3 regions of the Ureibacillus sp. FSL K6-0165 genome follow, and region 2 is predicted to be linked to each of the others. Evidence: riboswitches for the same ligand, from Rfam matches in the RefSeq annotation. Region 2 holds a riboswitch; each other region holds the start of a gene.
The links. Region 2 has a riboswitch for thiamine pyrophosphate ahead of tenA (thiaminase II). Riboswitches for the same ligand answer to the same signal wherever they lie in the genome.

Region 1 (4,287 bases), 400 kb from region 2:
CGTTACATCCTCCATTACCAAAAAACTCATATTAAAAACCTCCTAATCAACATAAGGAGCAAATTGTTCACTATCCACTATTGCCGATGATTCGATGTCTACCATTTGAATTAAATCCATTAGATTGAAGCGTCCATCATGATGCCAACCTGCTTCAGGGGAAGTCATTTTTCCTAGTGCTGTGATTCGTGTTACGCCAACGTTAGCCAACAACTCTGCCCAGTGGAAAAGTTCTTTAGGGGTTGCGGCCATACCAATCGTTTGAAGAAATGAGCGGTATGGCTTGATGTATGGCAGAATGTCTTCTAATTTTTCAAAAGAAATAACCCGAATAACTCGATTCAACGGGCTTGCCGTAAAAACTTTTTCCTCTTCTTCAAAAACAACCGTCCATTGATGTGTGGAAGTTCCAAGCACTTCTTTTCCTGTTTCTGTAAAAGTGCTCATTTCTTCCTTTTGCCGCCATGAAGCAAGGGCAACTGATTCTTCCATGGAAAGCTTACGCCTTGGATAACGCTTTTCGAAGTTTTCTAGCTCCCCCGCAATCAAGCGGGCAAATTCCACTGGCGATACTTTTCCGCCTTTTTGCACATAAAATAAGTGCGGTGAGTAACAACCTTGCTGATCGTAACGAATGACATCAAGTGCGGCTTGATGAGCAATTCGCCATGCTTTGTGCGCATCTAAGGCAGATTTTGAAATGATGCCAAAGCTTACTTTATGACCAAAAGGTAAAAAGCGAGTAGTAATGGGAACTTGTTTTTTTAAAGCTTGCAGCGTTTCGTTGTTACCGTATCCGATAACGAGATTCGACTTTTCAAATATCATCTTCTCTCGCTTTTCATCGCCGCCTTTCCACCACACAACTGCAAAGCAATTGGCAAGACTCGGCTCGGCCTCTGCTAAGGCTTTTGCAAACCAGCCGGCAAAAAGAGGTTCAGAACTTGAAACTTTTCCGATATTTCCTGCTTTTACTAGCAGACCAGATACGAAACTCCAAATAGGCAGTGCTGGAACATTCCCTGCCCATACATGGGTAATGAGTTCTGGTCCAATTGCTTTTGAAAAACCACCTTTTGCGCGCGGCTGAAAATGATCTAATAATAATGGATTTCCTAAATCTTCTACTAGGAAACGCTGGAGTTCGTGCTTGCGAAATGTTTTTAAAAAAGATGTAAGACCAAGGCGAATTACCTCCTCATCATAGCCGGTGACAATCGGAAGCAACTTTTCCGCCTGCTGTCGATAAGATGAACTGCGGTCCAAAAATTGTTCCGTTACATAACCGATGATGTCCACTACTGTTGATACCGACAGTGATTTTAAGATTTCCGCACTTTCTCTTTTCACCGTGTCAATGACCCTCTGCATTTGCTCTAATGTAAGGAGAGGCAGTTCCACTTCTAAATCCTGAAACTTCAGGATTTTCTTATCAAATTTCGTTTCTGCGATATTTGGAATATATCCAGCTGTTATTCTCATTTTGCTGTTCCTTTCGCCAATTGAATAAACTCTTCTACCGCTAGCGAGCATCCCCTTGCCTCGGCACCTTGAACTCTACCGAACAGATAAAATCCTTCATCAACCGCCATTCCTACATCTTCAGTAGCAACCGCCATTACGGAATTAAAGTTCGCTAAATCATAATGAACTAAAACACCACGTTCTCCTTCTGGAACCTCTTCACCTGTTAACGGATTGATGACTCTCGTACGAATCCAACTAGGTCCAGTTTTTATAGATGGAACGACCTCATTGCCATCATCATAAAATTGCGTGCTTAGCTCTGTTATGCCGTACATATTAATACAATTGCTTCTATCTACACCGAAATATCTTTCAAGCAACTGATAAAATTCATTTAAATCCAATTCCTTTGATTTATTTTTATAACCACCAGTATCAAGAATTTTGCTTCCCTTCGGCAGATTAAACGTTTTTCCTAAACGCTCCAATTCCTCAAACAAATGAACAAAACTGAAACTTGCTCCGAGCAAAGCAAATGGTTCTCCTGTTTTTTCGGCATGTTCCAACTCACTGATGATTTTTTGAATATGTACGCCGTTCTCTTTTAATAAATAGCAGCTGTCCTCTGTGCCAAACTCTTTCATGACAAGAGCTAAATAATGGGCTAAGGATGAGTGCGGCATTTTCTCTTCAGTTGGAAACAAAATTCCCATGCGGATGCGATTTGTTTCTTTCATAAACCGTTCTTTAAAGTTGATAATCATGGAAAGTTCTCTGATTTCGAGAGTGGAATGAAAGTGTTTGCCTTGTTTTCCTTGGGTTGTTCCGCTTGTCATAAAGACTCTAACCGCTGCCTCTGGATCTGAACATGTCAATGGAACCTCTTTAAAGGCACTCATCGGCACATAAGGAATGTCTCGCCAATTTTTCACAAGCCGCGGTGTCTTTCCTTTTTGGCGGCAAAATGTTTGATAGGGGAGATTATGTTTGTATTGATAATTAAAAATATGTAAAGCCAAGCTATTAAACTCTTCTTCTGAAGCTTGATTCTTTTTGATAAATTGAGAAAGTTCCTCTATGATTTCTCGTTGCTGAGTCATCGGTTTTCACCCTTTCCGCAAAATAAAATGCACTCTGCCTAAGCAAAGTGCATAATTCGACTTACTACACTCCCTGCGCTGGCATTACCCAAATCAGGTTCAAACGGTCAACGACGGATTAGTCGTACTCTCAGCCTGCTTCCGCAAGCCCCCGGTTAATATATTCAATTTCAATATAAAGTCTACTTATTCTTATGAAAGATTGCAAATTCTTTTGAATTATCACCCTAAAATTATGTAGATATTCAATTATTTTTTGTTGCAAATGCAACAAAGTTTGATTAAAATGAATTAAAAATATTGCATTTGCAATAAAAATGAAGGAGTTCATTATGAAAGAAGTTCTTCGTGAAATTGGGATGATAGCACGAGCACTAGATTCAATCAGTAATATCGAGTTTAAAGAATATGACTTAACAAAAGGTCAGTATTTGTACCTTGTACGAATATGTGAGAACCCAGGAATTATTCAAGAAAAGTTGGCTGAAATGATCAAAGTGGATCGGACAACTGCATCACGCGCAATAAAAAAACTAGAAATGAACGGATTTGTTGAAAAGCGAGAGGATCCACAAAATAAAAAAATTAAGAAACTCTATGCGACCGAGAAAGGCAATAATGTTTATCCGTTTTTAATAAGAGAACATGATCATTCTAACGCTGTAGCTTTACAAGGATTATCTGAAGTAGAAGTGGAAACATTATTCAATCTTTTGCAGCGGGTAAGAAAAAATGTTGAAAAAGATTGGGAATACGTTAAGAAGGGAAACAAACGAAATTATTGATATGAGGAGAGATGTTCACTATGACAATCAAAATAAAAACATGTACCCTTGAAGATTTGCACACATTACAAGAAGTGGGCATTGAAACGTTTTATTACACATTTAAAGATCAAAATTCACCTGAAAATATGAAAGTATATTTAGAAAAGGCATTTAATATAAAACAATTAGAGAAAGAGCTATCCAATATTCATTCACAATTTTTCTTTGTCTATTACCAAAATGAATTGGCGGGTTACTTAAAAGTCAATAGTGATGATGCTCAGACGGAAAAAATGGGCGATGAATTCCTTGAAATTGAAAGAATTTATATTCGAGAGAAATTTCAGAAGCATGGACTTGGTAAATCCTTGCTAAATAAAGCGATTGAAGTTGCAAAGGAATGGAATAAAAAGAAAATTTGGCTTGGGGTTTGGGAAAAGAACGAAAATGCAATTGGTTTTTATAAGAAAATGGGATTTGTTCAAAAAGGATCTCACTGTTTTCATATGGGCGATGAAGAACAGACTGACTTGATTATGATCAAAACATTGGAAGGTTGATTAACATGTACATACCGAAATATTTTAGGGTGACGGATATAGACGAAATTATTGATTTTATTCAGAAAAACTCCTTCGGCACGATTGTTTCGACATTTGAAAATAAACCAATTGCTACTCATTTACCGTTGGAGTTGCGAAAGCAAGGGGATGATTATTATATAACGGGACATTTAGCTATCAACAACCCTCAATGGAAAAGCTTTGAATCACAAAATGAAAACGTGCTTGTAATTTACCAAGGTCCACACGCATATATCTCATCATCTTGGTATAGCCATGAAAATGTACCAACTTGGAATTATCAAGCTGTCCATGTTTATGGAAAAGCTAGTATTATGAACGAAACTGAGTTAGAAGAAGATCTTATTTTATTATTAAAAAAATATGAAG
Region 2 (4,287 bases):
ACTCAGGTATTGCTTATCATTGGCGGTATTTTAACATCGATTGTTGGTGTATTGTTTGCAGATTATTATATCCTTCGTAAAAGAAGAGTGAATGTTAAAGATTTATATGAAGTAGATGGTCAATATCGTTATGCTAACGGAATTAACTGGGCAGGAATGCTTGCATGGATTATTGGGGGAATTATTGCCAATTTATTACCGACCTATTCTTCAATTGTAGGATTGGTAGCAGGTGCGGTTATTTATTATATTCTTGCAAAATATTGGTGGTTTAAAAAATATCCTCAAGCTGAAATAGTAGATCCAGATGATTCCAAATATTTAGGAATTACAGCTGGTAGGGACTGGATGATTGATGGTACAGAGACGGATGTAGAAGTGATCTTTGGAGAGCTAGAGGTGGAGGCAACCGAGCAAGTCATCCCATCGAAAAACATAGAATGAGGTGATTTGATGTCTGAAGAATATAAGGAGTTTCTTAAAGAAAAAGAAATTATTGAAAAGTATTTAGAAAAGGGATTAAAAATAGAAAAAATTTACGAAAACTTAGATGGTACAGTTGTAAAATTTTCAAATAGTGATGAAGAAATAATACTTACAACTCCAAATGCTAGAAAATTAATAGTTACAAAGTTGATACATGCTTGATTCTTTCGTGCTTAACATGTGTTGTTAAGCACTTTTTTATTTGCATAAAACTCTCCTACATAAAGGAAATTGGTATGTAAAATAATGGACTTTATTGTCATAGGAAAATCACTCATGGTTTAAAAAATTCGGGATATTCTAATGAAGAAAGGAGGATTCGTTTTGGTTCGAAAAATATTTCTCCCCTTATGTTTGGCGATTGTATGCTTTTATATATTTCCGACTTACGTAAATGCAAAAGAAACGAAGGAAAATGTTTATCAGGAAAGAATGAATTTGTACAAAAGCTACGAAACGCCATTTGTCCCATGGTATCGTTTGGCGGCGGTCGATCAATATGAAAGAAATATCCAAGAAGTACGGAAGGATATTCCGAAGCGTGAGAGTATCATCGCGATTCAGTTTTCTCCTGAATTTTGGGTTGGAGAATTGAATCCAAATGAGGAAGATACTTCACCTTTTTCAATTGGATATTTTGGGGGGAAAGGTCTTGATGGAAACGGAGATGGCAAGGCAGATCGAAATCATGACCAAGATATTCTTTATACAATGGCAACGTATTTAAGCGAATTTGGCCCGTCAGAAGAGGATTTTAAAACTGCCTTATGGGAGTATTACAAAGATGAAAAAATTATCAATCAAATTATAACCATTCAAATACTTTATAAACATTTCAATTCTATTGAGTTAGACAAGCATATTTTTCCCCTCCCAGTTCGAGGCTATAATTACAGCTATAAAGGAACTTGGGGTGCTAGCAGGGGATGGGGCGGAAGACGTATACATGAAGGAACGGATATTTTTGCAGGCTATGGCACGCCTGTTCTGTCAACTTCTTATGGTGTTGTAGAAGTGATGGGATGGAATCAATTTGGCGGTTGGCGAGTTGGCATTCGGGATAATCATAATACGTATCATTATTACGCACATTTAGCATATTTCAATAAAGATTTGAAAGTTGGAGATATTGTAGAACCGGGAACAATTCTTGGCGCCGTAGGAAGTTCTGGATATGGTAAAGAAGGAACGAGTGGAAAATTCCCTCCACATTTACATTACGGAATGTATAAATTTAATGGCCGTACAGAATGGGCATTTGACCCATATCCACACCTTTTGCAATGGGAAAAACAAACAAAGAAGGGACAAAAATAACAAGAGTTGCTTTAGCGAAAAATCGCTAGAGCAACTTTATTTTATGGTAGAAGCCGCAAACATTTTTAGCTAAAAGTATTTGAAGAATATCCAGTCTGCTAAAAAAGATTATGCTTTTCAATGAGACACTGGGAAGTAGAAAGTTATATATAGTTGGAATAAAATACCAAAATTTATATTCATTTTAACTTATTGAAAATTTTATGAGTTCATGTAACAATGATTGTAATTTAATAAAGCATTATAAATCACTAGGGGTGCTAATTCATTTTAGCTGAGAGAGGCATTGCCTCAACCCTTTGAACCTGCACTAGGTAATGCTAGCGAAGGGAAGTGGTTGTTGGGACTCGTATTATCTATTTTTATATCTTTTTGCATTCATTTCGAGTTTTAAGCCACTTCAATTTGAAGTGGCTTTTTTTAATGGTGAATTGAAAGGGAGGGAGAAATGATGAAATTTACTGACCGACTCTTTGAAAAGTATTGGTCAACTTGGAGAAAAAACCATGAACATCCGTTTGTGAAAGAGTTAGGTGCAGGCACATTGGACCCTGACAAATTCCGTTTTTATATGATTCAAGACTATTTATACTTAATCGATTATTCCAAATTGTTTGCTTTAGGTGCGGTGAAAGCGCCAAATCTTGAAGTGATGACGGTGTTTGCCAACCTGCTTTATTACACAATGAATGGAGAAATGGCGTTGCACAGAAAATATGCGAGTCGTTTTGGCATAACGGAAAAAGAGCTGGAAGAGGCAAAACCGTCTCCGGTAACGCTTGCATATACGCACTATATGTTAGCTGTTGCACAAAATGGTTCTATCGCTGAACTTGCAGCTGCTCATTTAGCTTGTGCATGGAGCTACTGGGAAATTGGATGTGAACTTGCTGAAATCGAGGGTGCTAAAGAACACGGATTATATGGAGACTGGGTAAAAATGTACAGTTCCGAAGAGTTTGGCCAATCAGCGCAATGGAATCTCGATTTGCTTAATCAATTGGCAGAAGGAAAACCGGAATCTGAACTTTTACGACTAGAAGAAATCTTCTTAAATACAACACGATTTGAATACATGTTTTGGGACATGGCATACAACAGGCAAATGTGGCCGACTGATGAAAAAGTCAATGCATGAAAGGAAGTCAATGTATTGGAACTGCATGCCATAACTGATGGAAAAAAATCAATTAAAGAGCTGAAAGAGATTATTACATCCATTGCCGATGTTGTTGATTACATTCATATACGCGAGAAAAGTAAAGTGCCCGCAGAAATCGTTGCGCTAGTAGAAGAACTTATTTATGCAGGGGTGGAGAAAGAAAGGCTTGTTATTAACGACAGGCTTGATATAGCCCTACTTACGGGTATACGGAACGTACATCTTCCAGCAAACAGTCTTCCGGCAGCAAAAGTAAAAACGGCGTACCCATATATGAGAGTTGGGGTTAGTGTGCATTCCGTTGAGGAAGCAAAAACTGCTGAAGAAGCGAGGGCAGATTATTGTCTTTTCGGTCATGTATTTGAAACGGACAGCAAAAAAGGATTGGCAGGTAGAGGAACGAATGCCCTAGGTAAAATCGTTGAACAATTGCAGATTCCCGTGATAGCGATTGGTGGAATTACGCCAGACAACGTTGAACAAGTGCTGGAGAAAAAAGTGCATGGCATTGCGGTGATGTCTACCATTTTCTCATCGAGTCAACCAAAGGAAGCCGCAATCCATTTAAAAAATATTGTTCAAAAAGGGGGATGAAGTTGCATCTTTACATTAATGGCCGAAAAACAGAAGTGCAAAGTAGTATTCAAAGTGTTGAAGATTTGTTGAAGTTTTATAAATTACAAGATCGCATAGTCGTGGTTGAACAGAATGGCGAAATTGTATTGAAAGAACAGTACAGCAAGCAGCTAGTGAATGATGGCGACAAAATTGAAATTGTTCATTTTGTTGGAGGGGGATAAACATGTTAAAAATTGCAGATAAAGTTTTTCAATCAAGATTGTTGTTAGGTACAGGGAAATTTCCGAATTTTGAGATTCAAAAGGAAGCGGTAGAAGCATCTGGAGCAGAGATTTTAACTTTTGCGGTCAGAAGAATGAATATTTATGAACCATCCCAACCGAACTTTTTAGAAATGTTGGATCTTTCCAAATACACGCTTTTACCGAATACGGCAGGAGCCAAAACAGCGGAAGAAGCAGTGAGAATTGCGAAACTCGCAAAAGCTTCAGGGTTATGTGACATGGTGAAAGTCGAAGTCATTGGGGATGATAAAACTCTTCTCCCTGATCCTATTGAAACATTAAGAGCATCAGAAATGTTATTAGAAGAAGGATTTATTGTCCTTCCTTACACTTCTGATGATGTAGTGTTAGCGAAGAAGCTGGAGGAATTGGGAGTTCATGCTATCATGCCAGGAGCTTCTCCTATTGGTTCTGGACAGGGTATTATCAATCCATTAAATCTTTCATTAATCATTGAAC
Region 3 (4,287 bases), 1.7 Mb from region 2:
TTGTTATGATGTTACTTTCCCTTAAATTGCTGGACTGTCTGACTGCGATTATTGCTATTGCATATAGCGGAAATGACTGCTACTCCGTCAGCTCCTGCTTCTAATACCATATGTGCATTGAATGGAGTAATCCCTCCAATTCCGACAATTGGGAAATTCGGATACATTTTCCTTGCGTCCTTTAAAAAATCAACCCCAGCTGGCTTTTTGGCATCAGGCTTCGATTTCGTCTCGAAAATTGGACCAATCCCTACATAATCTGCCCCTCCTTCGACAGCTTTCACCATTTCTTCTTTATTATGAACGGAAACACCAATTATTTTGTGTTGAAACTTTTCGCGAATTTCTTCTATCGGTGTATCATCTTGACCAACGTGAATGCCATCTGCGTCGATTTTTAATGCAAGATCCACATCATCATTCACAATAAAAGGAACTCCATATTGCTTACAAAGGGATCGACATGCTCTTGCAAATTGTTCTAATTCTTTTCCCATTAACGGTTCATTTCCTTTTTCCCTTAGTTGAAAAATCGTAATACCTGCTTTTAAAGCATCTTCTAGCACTGATAGCGGGGACTCATTATTACAATTTTCCGTACCCATTATGAAGTAAACAGCTAAATCCGTTCTATTCAACAATTTCCACCTCTACTTTAGCACCAAAACGGTGAGCAAAGTGATTTGTTGGGCCATGTCCACGTCCGATATTTAGTGGATTTTCAATTGCCATTTGAACAAATTTTTTCGCTTCGATAACGGACTCTTTTAACGAAAGCCCCTTACCTAAATTTGCTGTAATAGCTGCAGAAAAAGTACACCCTGTTCCATGGGTATGTTTCGTATCAATTCGTTTTGATTTTAATTGAAAGAAAGAGCCGTCTTGAAAAAAGACCGTATCAACAGCAGATGGACCTTCCAAATGTCCGCCTTTCATTACTACACAATTAACACCAAGTTGCAAAATCTTTGCTGCTGCTTGTTGAATGTCATCTGCTGTTTCAATTTTCATACCTGTGATTGTCTCAGCTTCTGGAATATTAGGCGTTAATACGGTTGCTATTGGCAATAATTCATTTTTCATCGCTTGTACGGCCTCTTCTTGCAATAACGCTTGCCCACCTTTTGCAATCATCACTGGATCAACGACTATTTGAATATTTTTATCTATTAAATTTTTTGCAATCGTTTTAATAATATCTGCAGAAAATAACATACCTGTTTTTAATGCTTTCACTTCAAAATCTTGTAAAACTGTATTCAATTGTTGTTCCACAAATTCAGACGTTGCAGGATAAATACCTTCTACGCCTAATGTATTTTGAGCAGTCAATGCGGTAATGACAGATGTACCAAAAACATTTAGCTCCTGAAATGTTTTTAAATCCGCTTGAATGCCAGCTCCCCCGCCGCTATCTGAACCAGCAATTGTCAAGACAATATTCACAGTTATTCACCTCTTGAAATTTGATGTAATCCATTTAATATTTCAACTTGGAAGGAACCAAGGTATTTTTCTTTCGAAGCATTTTCAGCGACTTTTTTATAGTCAGCTAATACATTTCGAATATTTTCAAGTTTTCCTCCATCCAACGTTAATGCTGCAGCACAAATAGCACTTAATAAACAACCTGTTCCTGTAACTTGAGTCATTAACTCATGGCCACCACTAACTGGATAGTGTTCTATACCGTCAGTCACGAAATCTTCTTTTCCAGATACAGCGACAATTGCACCATACTTTTGAGCAGTTTCCTTAGCAACAAGGGTAATATCCATTTCTCCTTCTCCACTATCAACTCCTTTTGCTTGCCAATTAATTCCCGCAATTGCTGCTAATTCTCCAGCATTACATCGGATTAAATCAAATTTAATCTCTTTTAATAAATTTTTTGTAATTTCTTTACGATATGTTGTAGCCCCCGCCCCGACAGGATCAAGCACGACAGGAATGTTTAGTTCATTTGCTTTTTTGCCAGCTAATATCATTGCTTCTACTGAATTTTTATTTAATGTACCAATATTAATTAATAATCCGTTTGCAATAGCGACCATGTCTTCTACATCCAATGGCTCATCTGACATAACTGGTGAAGCTCCAATTGCAAGCAAACCATTTGCAGTAAAATTCGTTACAACGGTATTTGTAATACAATGAATTAATGGATTTTTTTTTCTTATTTTGATTAAGCTCATATATATCCTCCTATAATTGTAAAAATTTATGTAAAGAAAAAAGCTCCTTTGCACGGCGCAAAAGAGCTTTGAAAATAGAACACAATCTTTCATTGCTCCCTACGGCAGTGCTAACTGCATCAGGTTCTAAGGGTTAGGTGATATCACCTTCTCAGGCACTTGGCCACCCCTGCAATTATCATATGAAATAAAAAAACTCTCCAAGTTTGGAGAGCAACAATACACATAATCATAATAAAATTCATACGATAAGGTATTTTGCTCCCTACGGCAGTACTAGCTGCATCAGGTTCTAAGGGTTAGGTGATATCACCTTCTCAGGCACTTAGGCCACCCCTGCAAAATTTAATAATTTTTTTGTTGTTATGAAAATTATAACACATTTTCATTTTATTTTTTCAAATAATTTAATAGAATTTAAAAAGATTGCTAGATAAAACAGCTAAATCACTTAAATTCTAGATTGAATGTCACAAGTTTTTCTCGATTAATCTAACTCTATTTTTCCTTCAATTATGGTATTATTCAATGCTTGAGTTGCTAATCGATCGACTTCTTCATTCCCTTTTCGCGAAACTAATTTAAATTCAGATTTGATTCCTAGTTGATTTAATTTTTCATCAATTTTATTCGCCCAATTTGTTAATTCTTTTTCATAAATAGGCCATTCTCCACTCATTTGATTAATAACAACCTGTGAATCACCAATGAATCGAACAGTTTGATGATGAACGCCTATCATTTCTAACTCTAGAATACTTCCGTATAAAGCCGCATATTCCGCTTCATTATTAGATTTTAAGCCAAGTTGCATTAAATTTTTTCTAGTTCGATAAGATTTTCCGTTTTGTTCAAAATATATGGCAAATCCTAAACCGGCTTTTTGACTTTCTAAATCATAACCACCATCAAAATACACTGTCACATTGGATGGCTCAGTTTCGATTTCCTTTAAATATTTTTTTATTTCTTTAACAGACCATGTACTGTCATATTGATCAATAAAGGTCATATGTTTTACTTTTCCGGTTTTCTTTAATTCTTCTGCAATCAATAGGGCTTGAACTGGCGGCATTTCATCTGATCGAAAAGTTGTTTCCAATCCTTTATGATGATACGTCCATTCAATGGTTATTTTCATGAATATAACCTCCCTGTTCCTGTTTACTTCAACAATTCGATATGTGCACTAATGTAGGCTTTGGTTTTTAATTTTTTTTATGAAATGTAATCGAACATAACGAAACTTCAATCGCTTAATTCGATTATACATGATACGAAAAGATGAGCGGATGTTTGAATAATCTTCAATGAAATCGAGAATGACATGTTCAATCATAATGAAGAACCATAATGTAAGGAAAAGAACAAGGATTACACCATCAAATAATTTTGTGACTATCAAGTAATATGAATAGAAGAAGTATTTAATCGTTATAAAGATGAAGCTAACTGTGATGATAACTATTGGAATATATCGAAACAACAAAGTTTTTTTTGTGAAAACCATAAGGAGAAAACTTACAATACAACAAATCAAGACAAATATTACAGTTAACATATTAATAATCATTCAATTCACCTCACTATGCAACTGGATGAAGGAAATTACCACTTTTTTAGTTATTTTTTCCTTTAATAACAAAAATATTCAATAACGTGAGGCATTTTTAAAACAGTAATCATAAAACGATTTATGAGCTTAATTAACACAAAAAGGAGCGATACCGCCCCTTTTTCTTTAACCATTTAAAATTCTAAAAATCAAACCATAAAATATTCAACATATTTATAAAGTGCTTTTCAATGTCAATCGTTCACATGGTTTGAGGAAATATCTTTAGGATATTTAATTGATAGTTATTTTAAAAATTTTCCTGTCATTCGTTGGTTGTATAGGTCGATTCGTATGACCGAAAACAACTCTAAACATTGTAATTTGTTCAATTGAAAATTCGATTGGCTCTTCAAATACAATCCAGTCAACCCCTTCTTTACAAGGAGGTGTCGTCAAAGAACCGGAATAGTAATACCCTTCCCTTACTTCAGGAATTAATTGTAATAAATTGAATGAATCCATTTCTTTTTCATT

Region 1: it holds a riboswitch for thiamine pyrophosphate, as region 2 does, so the genes downstream of both, NST00_RS04040 (LuxE/PaaK family acyltransferase) here and tenA (thiaminase II) in region 2, are expected to answer to the same signal.
Region 3: it holds a riboswitch for thiamine pyrophosphate, as region 2 does, so the genes downstream of both, thiM (hydroxyethylthiazole kinase) here and tenA (thiaminase II) in region 2, are expected to answer to the same signal.

What each region holds. Positions count from the first base shown of each region.
Region 1 covers NZ_JBBOQS010000001.1:810,110-814,396, forward strand. The annotation lists gene NST00_RS04030 (ABC transporter ATP-binding protein) at 1-30, opposite strand, end outside; gene NST00_RS04035 (acyl-CoA reductase) at 43-1,482, opposite strand; gene NST00_RS04040 (LuxE/PaaK family acyltransferase) at 1,479-2,567, opposite strand; TPP riboswitch at 2,621-2,732, opposite strand; gene NST00_RS04045 (MarR family winged helix-turn-helix transcriptional regulator) at 2,900-3,352, shown strand; gene NST00_RS04050 (GNAT family N-acetyltransferase) at 3,373-3,894, shown strand; gene NST00_RS04055 (FMN-binding negative transcriptional regulator) at 3,900-4,287, shown strand, end outside.
Region 2 covers NZ_JBBOQS010000001.1:408,133-412,419, reverse strand. The annotation lists gene NST00_RS02080 (NCS1 family transporter) at 1-444, shown strand, start outside; gene NST00_RS02075 (hypothetical protein) at 454-648, shown strand; gene NST00_RS02070 (M23 family metallopeptidase) at 811-1,803, shown strand; TPP riboswitch at 2,047-2,152, shown strand; gene tenA (thiaminase II) at 2,255-2,941, shown strand; gene tenI (thiazole tautomerase TenI) at 2,957-3,559, shown strand; gene thiS (sulfur carrier protein ThiS) at 3,556-3,765, shown strand; gene NST00_RS02050 (thiazole synthase) at 3,768-4,287, shown strand, end outside.
Region 3 covers NZ_JBBOQS010000001.1:2,124,788-2,129,074, forward strand. The annotation lists gene thiE (thiamine phosphate synthase) at 12-638, opposite strand; gene thiD (bifunctional hydroxymethylpyrimidine kinase/phosphomethylpyrimidine kinase) at 631-1,446, opposite strand; gene thiM (hydroxyethylthiazole kinase) at 1,449-2,195, opposite strand; TPP riboswitch at 2,275-2,376, opposite strand; TPP riboswitch at 2,441-2,543, opposite strand; gene NST00_RS10560 (reverse transcriptase-like protein) at 2,683-3,336, opposite strand; gene NST00_RS10565 (carbonic anhydrase) at 4,045-4,287, opposite strand, start outside.